DNA from 4 places in the Endozoicomonas sp. ONNA1 genome. Region 1 is predicted to be linked to each of the others. Evidence: predicted binding sites of a transcription regulator. Region 1 holds the regulator's gene; each other region holds the start of a gene.

What was found. The regulator sigma-54, encoded in region 1, starts transcription at its own class of promoters, with help from an activator protein. The targets are predictions, from matches to a motif close to TGGCACNNNNNTTGCTNT.
Region 2: KDK19_RS19690 (P-loop NTPase) is a predicted target of sigma-54. The motif match lies at 2,201-2,218, and genes of this name have one in related genera.
Region 3: KDK19_RS16140 (sugar phosphorylase) is a predicted target of sigma-54. The motif match lies at 2,820-2,837, and genes of this name have one in related genera.
Region 4: glnA (glutamate--ammonia ligase) is a predicted target of sigma-54. The motif match lies at 2,742-2,759, and genes of this name have one in related genera.

Annotation. Positions count from the first base shown of each region.
Region 1 is NZ_JAHHPN010000385.1:5,474-11,197, forward strand. It holds gene lptC (LPS export ABC transporter periplasmic protein LptC) at 31-603, shown strand; gene lptA (lipopolysaccharide transport periplasmic protein LptA) at 587-1,174, shown strand; gene lptB (LPS export ABC transporter ATP-binding protein) at 1,281-2,006, shown strand; gene KDK19_RS08880 (RNA polymerase factor sigma-54) at 2,264-3,718, shown strand; gene raiA (ribosome-associated translation inhibitor RaiA) at 3,889-4,200, shown strand; gene KDK19_RS08890 (PTS sugar transporter subunit IIA) at 4,215-4,667, shown strand; gene rapZ (RNase adapter RapZ) at 4,936-5,724, shown strand, end outside.
Region 2 is NZ_JAHHPN010000832.1:262-5,985, forward strand. It holds gene KDK19_RS19680 (rhodanese-like domain-containing protein) at 1-358, opposite strand, end outside; gene KDK19_RS19685 (RNA polymerase sigma factor FliA) at 559-1,305, opposite strand; gene KDK19_RS19690 (P-loop NTPase) at 1,308-2,117, opposite strand; gene KDK19_RS19695 (sigma-54 dependent transcriptional regulator) at 2,840-4,297, opposite strand; gene KDK19_RS19700 (SWIM zinc finger domain-containing protein) at 4,713-5,021, shown strand; gene KDK19_RS19705 (hypothetical protein) at 5,078-5,263, opposite strand; gene KDK19_RS19710 (OprO/OprP family phosphate-selective porin) at 5,282-5,724, opposite strand, start outside.
Region 3 is NZ_JAHHPN010000687.1:3,825-9,548, reverse strand. It holds gene ggt (gamma-glutamyltransferase) at 1-238, shown strand, start outside; gene KDK19_RS16140 (sugar phosphorylase) at 1,063-2,772, opposite strand; gene galU (UTP--glucose-1-phosphate uridylyltransferase GalU) at 2,931-3,761, shown strand; gene KDK19_RS16130 (mannosyl-3-phosphoglycerate phosphatase) at 3,766-4,659, shown strand; gene KDK19_RS16125 (glycosyl transferase) at 4,720-5,724, shown strand, end outside.
Region 4 is NZ_JAHHPN010000825.1:9,475-15,198, forward strand. It holds gene KDK19_RS19445 (hypothetical protein) at 1-54, opposite strand, end outside; gene KDK19_RS19450 (dihydrofolate reductase) at 331-840, opposite strand; gene thiI (tRNA uracil 4-sulfurtransferase ThiI) at 852-2,312, opposite strand; gene glnA (glutamate--ammonia ligase) at 2,898-4,301, shown strand; gene KDK19_RS19465 (DUF4124 domain-containing protein) at 4,543-5,082, shown strand; gene glnL (nitrogen regulation protein NR(II)) at 5,277-5,724, shown strand, end outside.

The sequences.
Region 1 (5,724 bases):
ACTGGATTGTGACCCGGAGCCAATGACTTGATGCTCAATCGGAACTTAATGCTGGTTGCTTTTCTGATGCTGACATTGGTCGGCATTGGCTATTGGGCTTATGACAGCAACCTCCACGTGGGGGTTCAGGGAAAACAGCCTCTGGTTCGAGAAAACGCTGACTACTATTTCATCGATACCCAAATCACCCAATACAACGAGGAGGGTGAACTGGATTACACATTGATTTCAGACAGCATCACCCATTACCCGCATAACGATACAACATTGTTGCAGGCCCCCCACCTGGAGAACTTCAGCAACCCCCAAAAACCCATGGTTGCCGATGCCCTTTATGGCAAACTGTTACCCGGCAACGAGGATATAGAGCTCTGGGATCAAGTAGTAATGACCCAGACGGACCTTAACAATAGCAGCCAGGTGCGCATAGACACTGATTTTATGACCATATACTCTGATAAGGGACTGGCAGTGACTGATCGACCGGTACTGATCACCAACGACACTGGACGTACACGTGCCATTGGTATGGAGGCTTTCTACATCGAGAGTCTGGTTAAACTCAAGTCTAGGGTAAGAGGATTTCATGAGCCAAAGCCATGAGCAGGCCAAGCGCCTTGATCCAAATCTGCGGTCAGACAGAAAGAGCCGTCGCAGAGGGATTGCACATTACCTGATGCTGGGAGCCATGGTAATGCTTCCAGTCATGGCACAAGCACTGCCATCAGACCGGCAGAAGCCTATCGAGATCGAATCCAACACAGCAGATATCGATAACAAAAAGGGCATCTCCATCTATATGGGGGATGTTGTGATGGTCCAGGGTACTACCCGGATTACCGGAGACAAGGTGACTGTATACTCTGTCCGGCAAGAAGTTAAGAAGATCGTGGCAGAAGGCTACAAGAAAAGGGCTTACTACGAAGAGCAACAGCCTGATAATCAGGGCATCCTGCAAGCTTGGGGACATACTATCGACTATCAGGTGGCTGGCGATAAGATCCAACTGATCAAACAGGCAAAGTTGACCCGCAAGGGTGATACCTTCACAGGTGAACGTATTGATTACGACCTGTCCAAACAGACTGTGAATGCCAAGGGCAGTGAGAACAAAAGCAGCCCGGATGGTCGGGTCAAAATGATTTACCAGCCCAAACCCGAGAAACAGCAGTAGTACTAGAATCCCATTACACATACTGCTTAATGACTCGACAGGCAACAGACCTGAAAGGTTGTCAGAACAACGACAGCCAACTTTTAAACAGGAAGACAGACTCCGGATGGCAACGCTTAAGGCAGAACATCTCAGCAAAAGCTACAAGGGCAGACAGGTCGTCAAAGACGTTTCCCTGGCTGTCGACAGCGGTCAGATTGTCGGACTTCTTGGCCCCAACGGGGCCGGAAAAACTACCTGCTTTTACATGATTGTAGGTCTCGTAAAAGCAGACGGTGGGCAGGTAGACCTCAGTGGCCAGAATTTAACTCATGAACCTATGCACGGCCGTGCCAGAGCCGGAGTAGGTTACCTGCCACAGGAAGTGTCTATTTTCAGGAAATTGACGGTCACCGACAACCTGCTTTCCATACTGGAAACCCGTTCCGACCTCTCCAGAAAAGATCGCATGGCAAAAATGGAGTCATTACTGGAAGAGTTCAATATCAATCATATCAGGGACAATCCCGGTATGAGTCTTTCTGGTGGCGAAAAACGCAGGGTAGAAATTGCCCGCGCCCTTTGCACTGACCCAAAATTTATTCTGCTTGATGAACCCTTTGCCGGTGTCGACCCCATTTCTGTTGGCGATATCAAGGCGATAATCACTCACTTGAAAGCCCGGGACATCGGAGTCCTGATCACCGATCACAATGTACGGGAAACGCTGGATATCTGCGAGAAGGCCTATATTGTCAGTGAAGGCACTATTATTGCTGAAGGTAATAGTCAGGCCGTCCTGGCTAACCAAAGGGTTCGTGACGTCTATCTCGGACATCAGTTTAGTCTCTGATCATCTCTGGGAGGGTGTCGTCAAAGTAGCGAGCAAAGCTGTTGACCTGGTCTGTTTTCAAACTTTTGTTCTCAGTGTTTCATGGCTGTCGTGATGAATCCACTTTCCCGAAGCTTCAGATGTGATTATAATCGCGAGACATGGAGAGTAGCCCAATCAAAATAATGAGCACGCACTGAGAAATAACTGTCAGGGGCTGATGGCATTAAATCCGCCCCCTCAGTGCAGACCCCGAAGTAAAGGTATACCGTTGCCCTATGAAGCCATCCTTACAGCTAAAAATGGGCCAGCAGCTGACCATGACACCTCAGCTGCAACAGGCCATAAGGCTTCTACAACTTTCCACTCTGGATCTTCAGCAGGAAATCCAGGAAGCTCTTGAATCCAACCCGATGTTGGAGTCTGAAGAGTCTGTCGAAGAACCATCTGTATCCCTCGATGAAGGGGAGCAGCCTGTTGACTTCAGTGAAAAAGCGGAGCAGCCTCCTGAACCGGAAGAGCCTGAGTGGGCCGATAGCATTCCCAATGACCTGCCCGTTGACTCCGGATGGGATGATATCTACTCCAGCCTGCCCGCCTCAGTCGATGAAGAACATGACCCTTTTGCTCGCTCCCGCGCTGCTGAGTCCCTTCAGGACTATCTGGAATGGCAGTTAAACCTGACTCCCATGACAGATAGAGACAGGCTAATGGGCCTGGCTGTGATAGAAGCCACTAACAATGATGGCTACCTGACCCACCCCCTGCAAGATATTTATCTGTCACTGCAGGAGCAGATAGAGGAACTCGCGTTTGAAGAATTGCAGGTCATGCAACGACGGATTCTTCACTTTGACCCGGTGGGTTGCGCCAGTGCCAATCTGAAAGAATGCCTCGAAGTTCAACTCAATCAACTGCCAAAAGAAACCCACTTCCTCAGAGAAGCACGCCTTCTGATCCAGAATCATCTACCGGCACTGGGTAGTCGTGACTACGCTCAGATCATGCGGCGTACCCGCCTCAAAGAACATCAACTCAGAGAAGCCCTTCATCTGGTTCAGAGCCTCAATCCCAGACCCGGAGCCGAAATCGGTCAGGCACAGACAGAATACGTCACCCCTGATATTTCAGTCACCAAAATCAAGGACCGCTGGGCGGTTGAGCTGAACTCAGAGTCCCTGCCCAGGCTTCGCATCAACAACAATTACGCCTCAATGGTACAGCGTGCCAATAACAGTCGTGACAATGTATTTATGAAGAACCAGCTGCAGGAAGCCCGCTGGTTTCTGAAAAACCTCCAGAGTCGTAACGAAACCCTGCTAAAAGTTGCCGGCAAGATTGTTGAATTTCAGAAAGAGTTTCTGGAGCTGGGTGAACAGGCTATGAAGCCTCTGGTGTTGGCCGACATCGCTCAGGCGGTGGATATGCACGAATCCACCATTTCCAGGGTCACTACCCAGAAATATATGCACACCCCAAGAGGCGTGTTTGAACTGAAATACTTTTTCTCCAGCCACGTCAGCACAGACTCTGGCGGTGAGTGCTCTTCAACAGCCATCAGAGCTTTGATTAAGAAACTGGTATCCGATGAAAACCCAAAAAAACCACTGAGCGATAACAAAATTGCCGGTTTGCTGGGTGAGCAGGGAATTAAAGTGGCCAGAAGGACCATCGCCAAATATCGCGAATCGATGAACATTCCACCATCGAATGAACGCAAGCAACTTATCTGAGCTTTCAGCGGTTGAGGTAAACGGCCCTTATACCACAAATCGCCCCTTAGGTTTTTTGTCTCAGAACAACGCCAACTGTCATTGACAGTGATAGACTTTCAATCAGGGCTGCCCGTAAAATCCCGGGGGCAGTCCAATGTCAAGAATCGGGATCAGCAGGAGAGCGTTACATGCAAGTCAACATCAGTGGACATCATGTAGAGGTGACTGAGGCTCTGAAAGATTATGTCACCAAGAAACTCGACCGCCTTGCCGCCCACTTTGATCAGATCACTAACGTTCAGGTCACCCTGAGTGTTGAGAAATTGAAGCACAAAGTGGAAGCGACTCTGCACGTTCGCGGGGCGGATATCAATGCAACCGCTGAGGCTGAAGATATGTACGCTGCTATTGACGACATGTCGGACAAACTGGACCGACAACTGGTAAAACACAAAGAGAAGACGCTTGACCGGCTACAGGGTGCCAGTGGCCGCCTGTAAGCATCGATCGTTGTATGATTATCAAAAACATTCTTACCCCCGGGCGCACCCTATGTGATGTGCAGGGGGCCAGCAAAAAGAAAGTCCTGGAAATTGTCGCGGAAATCATCTGTGAACATGTTCCCGCCATAAACACCAAGGATCTGTTTAACAAGCTGATTAACAGAGAGCGACTCGGTACCACCGGTTTAGGCAAAGGAATAGCCCTGCCTCACTGTCGCTCCAGTGCCTGTCAACATCCCACCGGACTTCTGATCAAACTGTCCGAACCCGTTGATTTTGATTCTGTGGATAAACAACCGGTCGATCTGGTGTTCGCACTCATTGTTCCGGAAGAAAATACACAGGAGCATCTCAATATACTGCAGGCTGTGGCTGAACGCTTTCAATCAGAAATATTGCTGAGCCAGATGCGAGCAGCAAAAAACCCCAAAGCGCTGTATAACATCATCTGCAGCCCTGTTTAACAGGTAAATAAAAAACATTTTGCATGCCCATCTGGAAACGGAGGCGGGCAAAATGTTTTTTGGCCTGCAAGAACCCTGTTGACTTCCTTCACTATCGTGACTTGAAACCTATTTATCCTTCAAAAATGCATGGATAGAAATATCCGGACTATGCTTGAAATAAAAGAAAGCGACTGGTTCTAATCTCATTGGGTTTTGATAGACTTGCCCCACTCGGAATCAGGTGAGAAGCCTGTTTGCACAGTCAAACAATCGGGAAGGACACTCCATGAAGTTGGTCATCATCAGCGGACGTTCAGGCTCTGGCAAAAGTTCCGCGCTTCACGCCCTTGAAGATGAAGGCTTTTACTGTGTAGACAACTTGCCTGCCAGCATGTTGAACGAATTGCCGACCAATCTCAAAAGCAATCTGCTCGAACCTCACCGCATGGCTGTCAGTTTGGATGTTCGTAATGTACCCGGCGCTCTGGAACGCTTTCCGGCATTGTTGGAAAATTTGAAAAAACAGGAGGTTGAGTGTCAGGTCATCTTTCTGGACGCAGACAGCGACACCCTGATGAAGCGGTACAGCTCGACACGCCGTCGCCACCCTCTCAGCAATGATGAGCGTTCTCTGAAAGAAGCGATCAATCTGGAAAAGAAACTGCTGGCTCCTCTGGCTGAAGAAGCCGACATAAGGCTGGACACTTCACCACTGTCTGTCCATGAAATCAGAGAACAAATAAGACAGCGAATATGCGGCGCCACGAGCAAGAGTATGACGCTGATGATCCAGTCGTTTGGCTTCAAGCACGGCATGCCGATTGATGCTGACTTTGTTTTTGATGTTCGCTGTTTACCTAATCCTTTCTGGATTGAAGCGTTAAGATCTTACACAGGCCAAGATAAGCCCGTTAAAGATTTTCTGGCGGCTGAACCCATGGTAAATGAGATGTTTGAAGATCTCTGCAGATTCGTGGAAAAATGGTTACCGAGGTTCGAATCCGGACAGCGCAGTTATATGACGATTGCAATCGGGTGTACCGGCGGGCAGCACCGCTCCGTATTTATCAGTGAA
Region 2 (5,724 bases), on a different contig from region 1:
AAAAAAACACTCTCTTGTAACCCCAGAGTGCAGCAAGGTAACTCGCGATCGCTCCCCTCATGTGGTAAGTGCTGTTGCCATAGATGACGATGGGCGTTTTCTTATCCAGAGCACCAGGCATAAACAGCTGTCTGAAGCCAGCCCTGAGATCCAGACTTTGAGACCGCTCAATATGCCCCCATTCCCACTGTTGATATGGCCTCACATCTATAAACAGGGCTCCCAGCTCATGAAGGCGCTTGGCCTGATGGGTATTAATGGTAACCACGTTTTTAATATTGACTGGCGCTTCTTGTGCGGACAAGAAACAAGAGGAAAGGGCCAGAAAGCACGCCGCAAGATAAGAATTCCATTTCATTTTAATACAGGTCCGTTATAAGACTGCTTAATAAAAACTACTTGATAAAAACCACTCAATAAAAAAGTATGTGGAGCAAGGGCCTGCGTACATTCCAGCCACAGGGTTTGGAGAAACAATGACCTTGGATAGAAACAAAAATACTTATTTCAGAGCTTGGGGCCCCCATACTCAAGGGCCCCTCTGGGTACACTGGAGGTTTAACCTAACCAGTGATGGAGCTTGGCTCTCAATCTGACAGCTGCCTGGGAGTGAATCTGACTGACTCTGGACTCGCTGACGCCCAGAACCTTGCCAATTTCCTTGAGATTCATCTCCTCATCGTAATAGAGCATCAGGACCAGCTTTTCCCGCTCGGGCAACTTCTCTATAGCTTCTACAAGGGCATACTTGAACTTCTCTTCCTGAATATCGGCCGATGGGCCGCGGTCTCCAGAACGGGCCTGCATTCTGGACTCTTCGCTGTCGAACAGTTCTTCAAAACTGAACAGTCGACAACCACGAAGGTCACTGAGAATGGTGTAGAATTCATCCAGATTGACCTCCAGCTCCCGGGCCACTTCGAAGTCTCTGGCGTCTCTTCCCAGGCGGGCTTCAACCTTCTGAATAGCCTCAGTCACTTTGCGACTGTTTCTGTAAACGGATCTTGGTCCCCAGTCACCTTTTCGGATTTCATCCAACATGGCACCACGAATACGGATGCCGGCAAATGTTTCGAAACTGGCACCTTTACTGGCATCGTACTTTGAGGCAGCTTCCAGCAAACCGATCATACCTGATTGAACAAGGTCATCGATCTGAACGCTGGCTGGCATTCTGGCGGCCAGGTGGTTTGCAATTCTTTTTACCAGAGCCTTATGAGTTTCAACCATTTCGGTTTGAATCAGTTTCTGACTCTTTTCCTGATTGGCTTTCGTAGCCTGCACTTCCTGTGCTGTAGCATCCATGCTTATACCCTCTCTTTTATTCTTGTTGGTAAGAAGAATTCGATACGACCCCTTGGCGGTGTAACCGGTATCGCCATTATCTGATGAGCAATACGGGAAATAGCTTTCGAAGCCCGGCAATCCGGATTGACTTGCAGCAGAGCCTGCTGACGGGTGAGCGATTCTGCGACAGCCTTGTCGAATGGAATCGCCCCCAGATAACGGAGAATAATTTCTACTTCATCACTCAAGTAGGATTGCAGTCTTTCAAACTGGTTCGAACCGTACCGACGGTTACTGACGGCATTTACAATCACTCCAAAACGACGAACACCGTATATTCTATAAAGCATACGGATCATCCTCACAGCATCCAGCAGTGACACAACCTCCTGATTGATGACGATAAGAATTTCTCCCGCTGCCTGAATAAGAGCTACATTGTCCGGAGCCAGTCCGGGTGCGGTATCAATGACGAGGGTATCCAGAGTGGGGGCCAGTGACTCCAGGCTTTCTATCATTCGGACAGCATGACCGGTTTCTACGGTCTCCCGCCAGATAGGCTCCCCTTTTGGCGACAACACCTTCAGACCCTGAGGGCCATCCTGAATAAAACTTGAAAAAGAGTCGTTGGCATCGAAGTGAGTCATATCCAGCTTCTTCTCAAGCCCAAGACTTATTCCGACATCAGGAACAGCAAGGTTTCCATCCATTAGAACAACACGTCTACCGTTGTTTGTAAGAGCCAGTGCGAGATTGACTGCAACTAATGTTTTACCTACTCCACCTTTACACCCCGCAACTGCAATAATTTGTTTTGTTGATGAGTTCATGGCTTTCAGCTTCTTTTAAGTGATTACTGCACAAGATCTGGAATCAAAAACGTTTTTTATTTTTTACTGCCTGTACCTTATTAATAACAAGAGCCGTGCCAATTTTTTAAAATGCCTGTTTTTCAGGCATAGCCATATCACTGACGCGGCATTATTTTGACCAGACCTCAACCAAACTCCATAACACACTGTTTTTATTGATATTTTTTTTAACCAGCCGAATCCCCGACACGTTACTTTTTTGACAGAGTCAAGATCACTCTCAACAAAAGAAATCAATCGTCGTTTTATTGAAAAATAAAAAGAAAGTTATTTGACACTGTCATTTTATAGTGACGTATTGCTGTCGCATAAAAATTTATAGAAAAGTAAAAAGTGCTATTTAACTGACTTAATAAAGATTAAAAATGGAAAATTCAAAAAACGACAAAAGAAAGTTAGTTTTAATAAACTGAAAAAAACTTACCCGAACGAAAGAAAGTGCCAAATAAATCAAAGTCACTGATCATTTAACGAACCATAAAAACGACCTTCTTTTAAGTAAAAAAAGAAAGACAGCTATCAAATAAAATTTTCAGGATTTCAAAAAACAAAAACGTTCTCGACTACTTTTTTCAGAAGAAGACGAAACCGTAACAGAGTCGATATGATGACAGGGAAAGTGCAGACAAAAAAAATGGCTATCAGCTCACGCTGACAGCCATTTTTTTGAAACGAGCTGATTAACGCATGGTTTCTTCATAACGATGAAGACCATACTTTCTCATTTTCTCAACCAGAGTTGTTCGGCGAATCTGAAGTTTGTCAGCCGCTCTGGCCACAACGCTGTTGCAGTCACTCAAAGCTTGCTGAATCAGACTTTTTTCCAGCCGGGTCAAAAATTCCTTTAGATTCAGCCCGCCCACAGGAAGGATCGCTAAATCATCGACTTTTCCAGGCCCTGCAGGTTGAATACTGTCCGGGAACAACTCGGCAACACCGTCATCATCAGAAATAGCTTCCATATGACGAAAATTCTGCGGCAAATCCTGAACACCTACGACACCGTATGGGTACATGATCGCCAGTCTTTCCAACAAATTGGACATTTCCCTGACGTTACCTGGCCAGTCATGACGGCACAGCGATAAAATGGCAGCAGAACTAAGACGAATGGAGCCACGACTCTGTTTTTCCATTGCGCTAACCAACTCATTGAGGATCAGAGGAATATCTTCCGGACGATCCCTTAGCGCCGGCATTTCAATGGGAAATACGTTCAACCGGTAGTACAGGTCTTCCCTGAACTCACCAGACTCAATCATTTCAGAAAGGTTTTTATGGGTAGCCGCTATGATTCTGACATCCACGGAAATCTGCTCGGAACCACCTACTCTTTCAATAGTGCGTTCCTGTAGAACCCTGAGCAACTTAACCTGCATGTGCAGCGGCATGTCACCAATTTCGTCAAGAAACAGTGTGCCCCCCTGTGCCAGTTCAAACCGTCCTTTTCTTGAGCTTACCGCACCGGTAAAAGAACCTTTCTCATGGCCAAACAGTTCACTTTCCAGCAATTCATTAGGAATGGCACCACAGTTTACCGGCACAAAAGGCATATCCCGACGATGGGAGTGGTCGTGCAGATTTCTGGCCACCAGTTCTTTGCCAGTTCCTGACTCACCGGTCACCATAACATTGACGTCACGGTTGGCCACCTGCGCCATGGAAGCACGAACTTTACGGACTTTGTCACTTTTACCCACCAGCCCACGGAACAGTTCTACCTGCTGGTTCATGCCGGTCTGATGAAGTTGACGCCATTGCTCGCGATACACCTGACCGTAATGCAGGCAAGAGAGTAACTGCGAACGATTGCAGGGCCAGTCAATGCGGGCAATAATCTGTCTGCGTAGAGAAGATTGAAGGTTTTCAGGAATCGGGTCGGCTATGCGAATGACGGGAACCCCGCCACTCCAGTTCTGTATGCGGGCGATCATGCCCTGCATTGAACTTTCTGCCTGGAGAAAGTCCCCAAGAAAAAGCGCACAGAAACCATTTTTGTCGGATTCCCTGATAGCATCTTCCCAGTAGGCGGAACTGACCGCTCTGGTACGATACCCCATAAACTCAATAATGGTACCTAGATCATGTCGGCGCTGCTGAGAGTCTTCTATGATCAATACCTGATCTGCTGCATCCATTGTAACGACTTTCCTTGTCATCAACGCAATGAAAATAAACAGCCTTGAAATAATATGAATCGCAATAAGCAAACTCTTATTAATTCATTTAAGGTCTAAAATTCTATTTCGTCAAATTTCTTCGTCACTTTAATTCATTTTTCGTTTTTTTTACAAAATATGACGTGAAATAGCCCTATTCATGGATCGTTTGCTGTAATAAACAGAGCATTCTATCCATCAAAAGCTGATCTCTCTGATTTTACCGCACTTTCTATGGCACCTTCTGTGACAAATTGCTGGTTTTCAGGCACTGAAGCCGAAAAGATTAACGGGAATTCCTTTTATCTATCCATGACCGAAACACTATCCCTGCCAGGTCCGAAACCCTACTGACTGCTATGCTCACACTTTTACCTTTTCCCGTCAGGACTTTATGCACTCACTGAATCCCGACCTCATTGACCTGTTCAGAGCCAAAACTGCCCAGCGAGGAGTTGATTACTTTCGTCGAAATAAGGTTATTTCACTGGAATTAGATGATGAGACAGGCATTCTAAGTGGGCAAGTCAAAGGTTCAGAAGGCAGGGTCTATCTGGTCGATATTGAGCTGAACCCTTATCCGGATGATCCTGCTGAAGATGCTGTATCAGGTACCTGCACCTGCCCCATACAGTTCAACTGCAAACATGTCTGTGCCCTAATGCTCAGGGCAGAAAAGCATTTTGGGCGCGGATCGAATTAATGCATTGCCGGGTGAAGAAAACCGGGACAATACTGAGTCAGAGGTCGACGAAATGTTCACTGATCTGGCTCAATCGTGCATTCCCGAAAAAGGCGCTCAGGCACTACCCTGCCGGATGCCCCACCACTGGATAACAAAGGTGTGGAAGAAGCTTGACTGTCGGCAGTTGTTATAGCTTCCGGAACAGCGCCATTTACGGCACCATCAAAAAGGCCCTGCAAAACAGGGCCAAGTTCATACACAAAGGAACTGACTGGGGATTAGAACACGTATTGCAGGCGGCTTACGATAGCGCTTCCCTTATCATTTTCAATGTTTTCATTGGTTTTGCCTTGAACATAGTTCAGGCTGGCACGGATATTCTTGGTCGCAAAGTAGTTCACGCCCAAAGTAGTGGTTTTCAGCTCAAGATCATCACTCACACTATCCTGGTCGATAGTAGCCTGAGTGTAACGTGCGAACACTTCCCACTGACCACCGGTTGGCTTACCAAAAGCACCTTCTTTATAAGTGCGCTTGCCACCATCCAGCATGTAAGAAATCTGTCCATAGTAGCCGGAAACTTTAGCGTCGCTGTTAGCGTTTTTAGACTTCATGTCTCTCACTGCATATTCACCCTGAAGCTGGAGTGATTGGAACTGCCCCGCCAACTCCAGAACATACTCAGAATCTTTATCAACGTTTGCGACCGTTACAGTCCTGT
Region 3 (5,724 bases), on a different contig from region 1:
TGACTGGGGAATGGATATCCAGAAAGCCATTGCTCTGCCTCATAAGCTGAATCCGTCTGGCGTTTATGAGCTTGAGCAGGATACCGAAGCAGAGCGTCTGAAGCCTGCATTGGAAAAGCTCGGCTATTCCATCAAGGTGCGGGAACTCAACAGTGGCCTGCATGGCATTGTGATCACGGAAAAAGGCCTTGAGGGCGGTGCTGACCCCCGTCGTGAGGGGGTGGCGATGGGCATTTGAATGCTATTTGCAGCCATTATTGAGGCCAGGGCTAAACAAAAAAAAGCGTAGCCGGTATAAGACGTGTGCGGAACTGGTGAAATTTTGAATGGTATTACTCGACACCTACATTGATCCTCAATTCGCGTAAGACCCACCAAAACAGGTGGGGGATGTCAGCGAGGCTTGCGGAGAGCCAACCCGTGAACTACCTTTCCTCTGTCTCTTTTAGACTTACCTTGGAGCTTACGTGATGTTAGGTCTGCGGAGTCTGTGAGACTTGGGGAGTTTAGGGCTGGGCGCCCCCGGCTAGGCGCCCTCGCTTGTTCCCCGAGCAACAAACTGTGAAACAGGAGCCTGTTGGGTGACTAATTGGAATCGCCTGCCTGTTTAGTTACGCATCGTGCACGTCTGGCAAAGGTCATGATATGTTTGTAACTCTTATTCCACCAGTGTTTGGAGTTCTTGCACCATCAACATATTTTCGCCCACCCTATCTGGTCTGGGGCAATTATCCGATACAGAGTCAGCAGCAAATAAGTTTTTGTAACAGATTTGATTGGCTGGATCAGTGCTCCGGAATTTTTATTCACGGAATTAAATTTACAACGAGCGCGGGTGATGTTTTCTGGGGGTTTGATTCATACTTGTTCCGTGAGCATGTGCTACTGGATTGGCTAGTGAATATTATTCCATTAGCGTCCTTTTCTTATGGGTTCTAATGTCCAATGATTGCTATCAGCTCTCGTCAGGGGGCTCGTCCGCTGTATAACCAGTACCCATGAAAACTTCACAATCCAAATCATCGGCACAGGTGAAATCATTGCTCTTTCAGATAGCCATTTTCAGCCTCCCAGCCACAATACCTGATAAGGCTTGAGTTGAAGGTCCTGTACCACGGCACCGCCCAGTAAATCGAACCAGCCGACATAGTCTGGCTGGTTCAATGTTTGATGAGCCGATGTCAGGTTGTGTATAGCCACCAGTTTCCGGCGGCCACAGGGCGATGTACGCATGAATGCAAAAATGCCCGGTTCCATATTCAGAATGGTTTGTGAGGCATTGGGATGAAAGCAGGGTTCCTGTTTACGAACTCTGAGATGACTCAGCAGCGATTGGAACACCAGCGACGGTATTGAAACAGGGCTTTCCAAGTCTGGCAATAATTCTTCCAGTAACCACCTGCGACGATTGATAGAGCGGGTTCTGCCGCTGCTCTCTACGCCTGCCAGATCATTAGGCGTGGCAAACAGACTGTGTATATACATAGCAGGTATTCCGCGCATCCCCAGCATGATGAGCTGAGAGCAAATAAATCGCTGTACCTGCCACTGATCCTCGCCTCGTCTGGTCCCTTTCATGGCATCAAACAGGGCAATATTGATCTCATAAGGTGATTCCGTATTGTCTGAAAGGGTGCGCATACTGACGAACCCCCCAAAACGGTGCATGCTGTCGATCAGCTCTGAAACTTCATTCTCCGGGATCAACCCCTTCAGCGGACGCAGGCCTATGCCATCATGGGATGCAGTAAAGTTCAGGACGGTGCAACTCTCTGGATAATCAGGCAGGTCACTGGCCCATTGCACAAGGTATTTCTCAGTGCCCCGATTGAGTGCGTGCAGTATCAGGGGCGGCAGAGCAAATTGATACACCATGTGAGCCTCGTCCTGTTCCCCGAAATAACTGATGTTCTCTTCATGAGGGACATTGGTTTCGGTCAGAAGTGTGCTGCCGGGGCAGGCTTTCTCCATGATCAGTCGGAACAGTTTCACGATAGCATGGGTCTCGGGCAGGCTTATGCAATGAGTGCCCGGTTTCTTCCACAGAAAAGCGACGGCATCCAGCCTTATGACTCTGGAGCCGCGGGCCAGATAAAAGAGCAGGATATCCACCATCTGGATCAGCACATCGGGATTTTTAAAATTCAGATCCATCTGATCTTCACTGAAAGTGGCCCAGACGTGCTTCAGCCCTCGTCTTGTATGAATAGGCACCAGCAGGGGGGAGTTCCTTGGGCGGGTCACTGCACTGAGGTCTGTATCCGGATCTTCTTCAATAAAGTAATCCCGGCCGGGCTGATGGCCACTGACAAAGTCGGCAAACCAGAGACTTTCCCGGGATACATGGTTAATGACCAGGTCCGACATCAGCTGATAGTCAGCGGCGATGGCTTCAATATCCTGCCAGCTGCCCAGCTGTTCGTTGACCGACAGGTAATCAATCACAGAAAAACCATCATCCGAGCTAAAGGGAAAGTAGGGAAGAATATGAAGGGTATTAATAACCCCGTTCAGATGGCCATCAAGAAATCGCTTCAAGACCTGAAGAGGAGGCTGGCCAGTGTTGTCATAGAGGGTGTCGCCATAGGTGATCAGAAAGATATCCTGTTCTGACCAGCCTGAGACTGTTTGGGGAGGATTTTCATGGAGATGATGCTGAACCCGACGGACAATTCTGGCGGCTATCTCGCCCGCTTCCTGTCCGTAAGGGAGAATCAAAAGCTGAGTCATGGCCTGATGAAAAGCATCGAAGGCTTTAGGATAACTTTGCACGATACATCTTCCCCTTTGGCAATGTTTTTTAGTGCTATGCCTTCTTTGCAGCAGGAGTCATGCCACTATGGGAGGTCGGCGGGTGGTTTTCTGAGTTGGCACGACTTCTGCTTCAAGTCTGACGAGATGGAAAACTTCTCAACAAGACGAGCAATAATATGATTAAAAAGTGTCTGTTTCCTGTAGCAGGGTATGGAACCCGCTTTCTACCTGCCACCAAGTCTATGCCCAAAGAGATGCTGCCTATTGTTGATAAACCCCTGATTCAATATGGCGTGGAAGAAGCCATGCTGGCAGGTCTGACTGACCTGGGGTTTGTGAATGGCAGAAACAAGCGAGCGATTCCTGATCATTTTGATATCAACTATGAGCTGGAAGCCGAAATAGCCGGCAGCGGCAAAGAAGAAAAACTTTCGACGATTCGCGAAGTGATGGCGGCCTGTACTTTTTCCTATACTCGTCAGAATCAGATGCAGGGTCTTGGACATGCCATTCTCTGCGGAAGAACCCTGATGGGTGACCAGCCTTTTGGTGTAGTGCTGGCCGACGACCTTTGTGTTAACGACGGTGGTCCATTAGTGATGTCGCAGCTGGTCAATCTCTACAAACAATTTCGTTGCACCATTGTGGCTGTTCAGGAAGTGCCCGAATCCGAAGTCGATAAGTATGGAGTGATTGCCGGTGAAGCCCTGAGTGATAACCTGATCCGTGTAACCGATATGGTGGAAAAACCAGACCCTTCAGAAGCACCCAGTAATCTGGCAGTGATTGGACGATATGTCCTGACGCCGGATATTTTCGACATCATTGAGCATACTGAACCCGGAATAAACGGTGAAGTGCAGTTGACTGACGCCATTCTGACTCAGGCCAGACAAGGCTGTGTCATCGCCTGTAAGTTTGAGGGTGAACGCTTTGATTGTGGCAGCGTCAGTGGTTTTGTCGAGGCCACCAATGCCATCTACCAAAAACGCCTGGACAGAGTTTAAGCCGATGTTCAACAGCAAAAAGGCGATGAAGAAGCTGGTGATATTTTCCGATCTGGATGGCACTCTGCTCGATCATGACAGCTACAGCTGGGCAGCGGCCAAACCTGCCCTGGATCGTTTGAAAAAGCAAAATATTCCGGTTGTTTTCAATACCAGCAAAACCCTCAGTGAGGTGTTGCCTCTGCAATTGGAAATGGCTCTGGATCATCCATTTATTACCGAAAATGGAATGATTACCACCATCCCGGCTAACTACTTTCAGTCGTCTGATACTGACAAGAATACCCATTACTTCCATGGACAGCCCTATAGGGCGATCCGCAGGGTGTTGAAACAGTTTCGCGAACACTATGGCTTTCGGTTCAGGGGCTTTGGTGACTGCAGTCATAGTGAAATTGCCGATCTCTCCGGGCTCAGTCTGGAGGAGGCTAAACTGGCTGCAGACCGAAAAGCCAGTGAACCTCTGATCTGGGAAGACAGTGCTCAGGCATTAGAGCTGTTTGAAAAGCAGCTTACCAAAGAGGGTCTGCACCTGACCCGGGGAGGGCGCTTCTATCATGTATCCGGCAAGGGAGATAAAGGTTCAGCGGCGAAGAAGCTTTTCAAACATTACCTGAAGAGTTTCCCTGACTGGCAGTGGTTATCCATGGGGCTGGGCGACAGCTTCAACGACCTGCCCATGCTGGAAGTAGTGGATATTCCTGTTCTTGTGCGTTCTGAAAAAAGTAAACAGCCCGCTATAGAACATCTGTCTGATATTAAATACACAAAATCAGTGGGGCCTGAAGGTTGGAATGAAGCGGTATTGGAGATTCTGAACTCTGTTCAAGAAGGTCATCAGCCGGTCTGCTCCGAACAAGACAGCTCTTTACAAGACAGCTCTTTACAAGAAGTCTGAGCTCAGCTGCAGAGTATGATCAAGGTGCAAAAGCGATAACGAGAAGAAGGGAAACGATTTATGGGCGATTTTTACCAGAATGGCACTATCACCAATTTCCATAATTTAAGAGTACGTTCGGTTGAGGATATGGAGCAGGAGCTGCAGGCCTTTTCTCGACAGCGCCCTATGTCTCTGGTCTTACCTTCGCTGTTCTCCGAGTTGCAGGGGCCAGCCCTGAAAAATATTGTACAGGAACTCAGTCAGGTTCCTTATCTTTCCGAGATTGTCATTGGCCTGGATAGGGCCAGCGAAAAAGAATATACCTATTCAAGAGACTTTTTTGCCCAGCTGAATCAACACCACCGTATTCTATGGCAGGATGGTCCCAGACTTCGTGACATTGACCGTCTGCTTGAAAGTAAAGGGTTAGCCCCTAAAGAGGCTGGAAAAGGAAGAAACGTCTGGTACTGCTATGGCTATGTGCTGGCTTCAGCCAAATCAGAAGCCGTAGCCCTGCACGACTGTGACATCGTGACCTACCAGAGAGATCTGCTGGCCAGACTGCTCTACCCGGTAGCCAATCCTGCGTTTAGCTATGATTTTTGCAAGGGCTATTACGCAAGAGTAGCTGACAACAAACTCAATGGCAGGGTCAGCCGTTTGCTGGTAACGCCACTCCTGCGTGCCCTGAAGAAAATTCTCGGCCCTATGGAATACCTGGAATACCTCGACAGTTTCCGTTATCCCCTGGCCGGTGAATTTTCCATGCGAACCAGTGTTTTCAATGACATCCGGATTCCCAGCGACTGGGGTCTGGAAATAGGAGTACTCTCAGAAGTTAAGAGAAACTATTCCAATAAACGACTGTGTCAGGTAGATATTGCTGATGTGTATGATCATAAACATCAGCCTCTCTCAGAAGAAGATCGTAATTCCGGTCTTTCCAAAATGAGCCACGATATCATCAAGGCCGTCTTCAGAAAGTTGGCGACCAATGGGGTTCAGTTCAATACTGAAACCTTCCGCACGATCAAAGCAACTTATTACCGGGTAGCACTGGATTTCATTGAGTCTTATTACGAT
Region 4 (5,724 bases), on a different contig from region 1:
TCGCTCTGTAGCAGAGAGAGAAGAACCTCTCTGGTTCTGAATCCCTGGTGGCATGCCTCTCAATCCCTGAGAAAAAGATGTTAAACAAAAAAATGTTCGTTTTTTTGGATAAGATTATGAGAAATCAAACTTAAATTTTTGATTCGAATAAAAAAATAAGAAAACAACAATATTTAAACTATAGCTGCCTCAGGCGCTGCTGTGATTTTGTATTGCGCTCAATGCTGCCGAAGACAGTACATACAGGGCAAAGCGAGGAAAACGGAGTTACTCTTCACTAGAGGACAAGGGCCAGTTTGGCTGGCCCAAAAAGGCAAGTGTGGAGAAACCTCAGACAGGCTTGCGATCAAGCACCTGATAGCTGAACTCCAGAGCCTGTTCATCTTCTGAGACCTGATCTTCCCGGGCGGTAATATCCCACTCACTGTCATCAATTTCTGGAAAAAAAGCGTCGCCATCAAACGATCTGAAGACTTTGGTGAGATAAAGCCTTTCGGCCCTGTCCAGGGCTTGACGGTAAATTTGCTCACCACCAATCACCATAATTTCTTCATTACCATTAATCATGGCTACTTCTTCCGCCAAAGAAATGGCGTCTTCAAGACTGTGCACCACTTTAACCCCTTCATGACGCCAGTTTTTGTCACGGGTAATAACAATATTGGCTCGTCCCGGCAGAGGCTTGCGCAGTGAATCAAACGTCTTTCGTCCCATAATAATGGGCTTGCCCATGGTGACAGCCTTAAAATAACGAAGATCTCCAGGCAAGTACCAAGGCATTTTATTATTGATGCCAATGGCGTGGTTTTGGGCAACAGCGGCAATCATCGCAATTTTCATAATCTTATCGGTTACTCTTTCCCTGGGTTGTAAACGCCGACATTCTCATACCCTTCGTCACGAAGGTGCATGGCGTGCAACTGACTCATCACCCCTTTTTCGCAATACAGCAGGTAGTGCTTATCTTTGTTTAGTTCAGCAAATTTTGTCCTGAGCTGATAGAAGGGAATCGTCAGGACTTCACGGTCAGCAAGGCCGAAGGGCTTGATCTCTTCTTCATCCGGATGACGAATATCAATAACAATGTCGTTTTGTTTCGTGGTCTCAACTACCTCGACTTCTTCACGAGTCAAGTCATCGGCAATGATATCAGAAACGGAAACTTTACGACGATCGGCAACCGCTGCATCCAGAATGGAAAAATCAAAACGGGCCTCTTCCGCTGCAATTTTTTCCGGCCTGGCTCTGGTGGTTGGATTTTTTGAGATCACCGCACAGTACTCAGGAATATTTTTTACCAACTCCTCTGTACCGATCCTGACTGAGATATCAATGATGTCCTGCTTGTCCATGGCAATAAGCGGACGCAACACAAGATGGTCCGTAGCAGAATCAATAACCGCCAGATTGGTGAGTGTCTGGCTGGAAACCTGAGCGACAGCTTCTCCAGTCACTACGGCTTCAACGTACATCTCTTTTGCAACCTGGCTTGCGGCTCTCAACATCATTCGCTTGAGAATAACCCCCATTTGGGAGTTATCTACTTTGGTCAGAATCTCCTCGACGACCCCTTCAAAAGGAACCGTAACAAAGTTGACGCTATGGGAAGAGCCAAAGCGGCTCCAGAGATAGTAAGCCACTTCTTTAACTGCCAGTTCATGAGCATGACCACCCAGATTAAAGAAACAGAAATGGGTTCTGATACCTCGCTTCATGGTCAGGAAACTGGAAACCGTCGAGTCAAAACCACCCGAGATCAACGATAACACTGGCTCCATAGAACCCAGTGGGTAACCACCCAACCCATTACCACGGTTCGTGACCAGGAAATAACGATCTCCCTTGATCTCAACTTTTACGACAACGTCCGGATTCTTAAGCTTGACGCCAGCCGCTTCAGTTCGAGTATTCAGTCCACCGCCAACATATCGTTCAACATCGATGGACTGAAAATCATGTTTACCTGTGCGCTGACAGGTGACCCGGAAGGTTTTCCCGGCCAGCAGTTCACGATTGACGTGCAAAGCATTATCCAGAATGTCATCCAGATCTGTCAGCGGATACTCAACCACCTTTTGCCAGTACGCGATACCAGGAATGTGGCTCAACAGATCGGAGACCTGAGCCACCAGCTGAGGATCATCATGACTGGTTGCCAGCTCGATGAAATCCCAGGTGCCAGCCACCTCGACGTATTCATCGACCCGTTTGAGAACGTTACGAATATTCTTGCGCAGCTGCTTAATAAAACGCTTTCTCACCGGAGGCGTTTTAATCGTGATTTCAGGAAACAGCTTGATGATGAACTTCATAAAATTGTATGCCCGGCCCCCGCCATCAGAAAAGTGTCAGCACAGAAAAGCACCGCCACAAGCCACGAAGAGAACCGGTCCAGATGCCAGTTAGGAAAATAAGAAACCAATCCACCCGATTATACAGAAGACTCCCAGACACCGGTAACCCCGGCTAACGGTAGACAATCAGCTTAAACACCCCGTAAAGACCACAAGGTTATTAGTAGTCTCTGCAGATTCACGCTACACTGGGCCCCGCCTGGGAATGGTTCTATGGATAAGCAACGGGCAAGCGCACCAAACCGAGACATTAAAGAAACTACGCGCACTTTTTTTGTGCATCTATTGAATTTAATGAGGTTCTTTTCGGTGCGACTACCCACATTCGGCTTATGCTCAGGCATGGCCACGTTATAGAACGCAGAAAAATCAACCGGTTTTCGATACTGGCACAGCAATTGCTGAGACGGTGTCGGAACAGCCGCCAATGCGGCACGATACTAGTAAATGTTGGTAAACCGCCATACCGATTGACAAGGCTCAGGCCTCACGATCGACCTGCGGTGCTCAACGAGAGCTATAAGTCCTTTGGAGGAATAATAAATGTCCAAGACCCTGAACTTGATCAAGGATCACGATGTAAAATGGGTTGACCTTCGTTTTACTGATACCCGTGGTAAAGAGCAGCACGTTTCCCTGCCGGTCAGCGAAGTCGATGCCGAATTCTTCGAGCTGGGTAAAATGTTCGACGGTTCCTCCATTGCCGGCTGGAAAGGCATCAACGAATCCGACATGATCCTGATGCCTGATGACAGCAGCTCCGTCATCGATCCTTTTACTGACGAAACCACCCTGAACATTCGTTGCGATATCATCGAGCCTTCTACCATGCAGGGCTATGAGCGTGATCCACGCTCGGTTGCCAAGCGCGCTGAAGAGTACCTGAAGTCAACCGGTATTGCTGACACTGCTTTCTTTGGTCCGGAACCAGAGTTCTTCGTATTTGACGATGTTAAGTGGAATGTCGACATTTCCGGCGCTTCTTACGAAATCAACTCTGAAGAAGCGGCCTGGTCTTCACACAAGTCTTTCGAAGGTGGCAACACCGGCCACCGGCCAAAAGTTAAAGGCGGTTACTTCCCGGTTCCACCCGTCGACTCCCTGCACGACATCCGTGCTGCCATGTGCACAGCAATGGAAGCTCAGGGTTTGGGTGTTGAAGTACATCACCACGAAGTAGGTACCGCGGGCCAGTGTGAAATCGGTGTTAAATTCAACACCATGGTAGCCAAGGCTGACGAAGTTCAGATCCTGAAATATGCCGTACACAATGTTGCCCACGCATACGGAAAAACTGCGACCTTTATGCCCAAGCCTCTGGTAGGCGATAACGGCAGCGGTATGCACGTTCACATGTCCCTGAGCAAAGACGGTGAAAACCTGTTTGCTGGCGACGGCTATGCCGGTCTGAGCGAAAACGCTCTGTACTACATTGGCGGTGTTATTAAACACGCAAAAGCGATTAATGCCTTTGCCAACGCTTCCACCAACTCATACAAGCGTCTGATCCCGGGCTTTGAAGCACCTGTTATGCTGGCTTACTCCGCCCGTAATCGCTCTGCTTCCATCCGTATTCCTTACGTAAACAGCCCTAAAGCCCGCCGCGTGGAAGTTCGCTTCCCTGACCCAACGGCTAACCCATACCTGGCGTTTGCTGCCCTGCTGATGGCTGGTCTGGATGGAATCAAAAACAAGATCCACCCGGGCGACGCTGCTGACAAGGATCTCTATGACCTGCCTGCAGAAGAAGCGGCTGAGATCCCAACCGTTGCAGAAAGCTTCGAAGAAGCTCTGGCTGCTCTCGATGCCGACCGTGAGTTCCTGACTGCTGGCGGTGTATTCACCGACGACATGATCGACGCTTACATCGAACTGAAGAAAGAAGAGTGCGTACAGGTCAGCCAGACCACTCACCCAGCTGAGTTCGATCTCTACTACAGCGTGTAAGCAAGCAAGGCAGGAACGACACCTGTCATCAACACTTCAACAGCCCAAAAGCCGGAGTGTCTGTCCCCATGGACAGCACTCCGGTTGTTATTTAGACCTTTCTATTTTTCGCACCCCAAATTAGCAAGCCTTTCAGCAAACCCGAAATAAACTTCTTTCATCACCCTTTCTTCACTGAACGGATGCAAACAAGCCTGCTCTAAAGTAACCTAGGAAAATCCGGAATCAGTCGCAGACCATCATGAAAAGAATAATAGTTATCTTATTGCTGGCCCTACCCCTGCCTGGACAGACCTCTGAGATTTATAGAACAGTCGATAAGAATGGCAATGTCACATTCACTGACAGCCCTGGTGCCAATAAAAAGGCCGAACCTGTGCAGCTCACCCCCATTACCAGCATACCTCCGACCCAGACAACGGGTCATTCGACCATCAAGGTGTTGGATGACCATAAAGAAGACATTTATCCAGTCTTCACGATTACCAGGCCTGCCAATGATTCGACCGTCAGAGATAATGGCAACTTCACAGTTGAAGTCAGTCTGGAACCGAGGCTGGCCTCAGGTCATAGTCTGTCCTTGTCAATCGATGGTGTTCAGCAGGGCAAACCACAGAGAAAAACTCAGTTCAAACTAAAAAATGTCGATCGGGGTACTCACCAGTTATCAGTGGCTATTCTTGACCGAAACGGCAAGACCTTAAAAACCGCCAACAGCACTGTGCACGTACAGAGAACAGTTTTCAGACCTCCCGTACCGGTACCAGCGCCAGCCCTTTGAAGACTGTTGTCGCACTATCTTGGTGCACTCAAACAAACTGACTTATAATTCCAGTTCTCCCAATTTTTTTCAGAAGTGCAACCTGATGCAAAAAGGTCACGTACTGAAAGAGATTGGCAACAGTTGGTTCAATTCTTGCGTTATGTTTTATCAGACAACGAAATAACAACCACCACTTATCCGGGTGTCAGTCGGTGATCAATGAATTTGTACTGGAAAATCTAAACACGGCCATTATCGCTCTGGATCAAGAGCTTCGTGTCGCTTTCATGAACCATGCTGCTGAAGCACTCCTGGATATCAGCGAAAAAAGTGGCCTGCAATTGCCACCATCGCAGTCGCTTGACCATGGCTCTATGATGAAAGATCTGCAGCGTGCCCTGGAACAGAACCAGCAGTTTACCCGCAGAGAATCAGAAATCGTCATTCATGGAACCTCGGTACTGGTTGATTACACCATTACCCCCATAGAAAACCAGCACGCCTGCCTGTTAGTGGAGATTCACCCAAGAGACAGGTTGCAGCGCATCACTCGTGAAGAATCCCTGATCGCCAAACAGGAAACCTCTCGTATTCTTGCCCGTGGACTCGCCCATGAAATCAAAAATCCTCTTGGAGGTATAAGGGGCGCAGCCCAGCTGC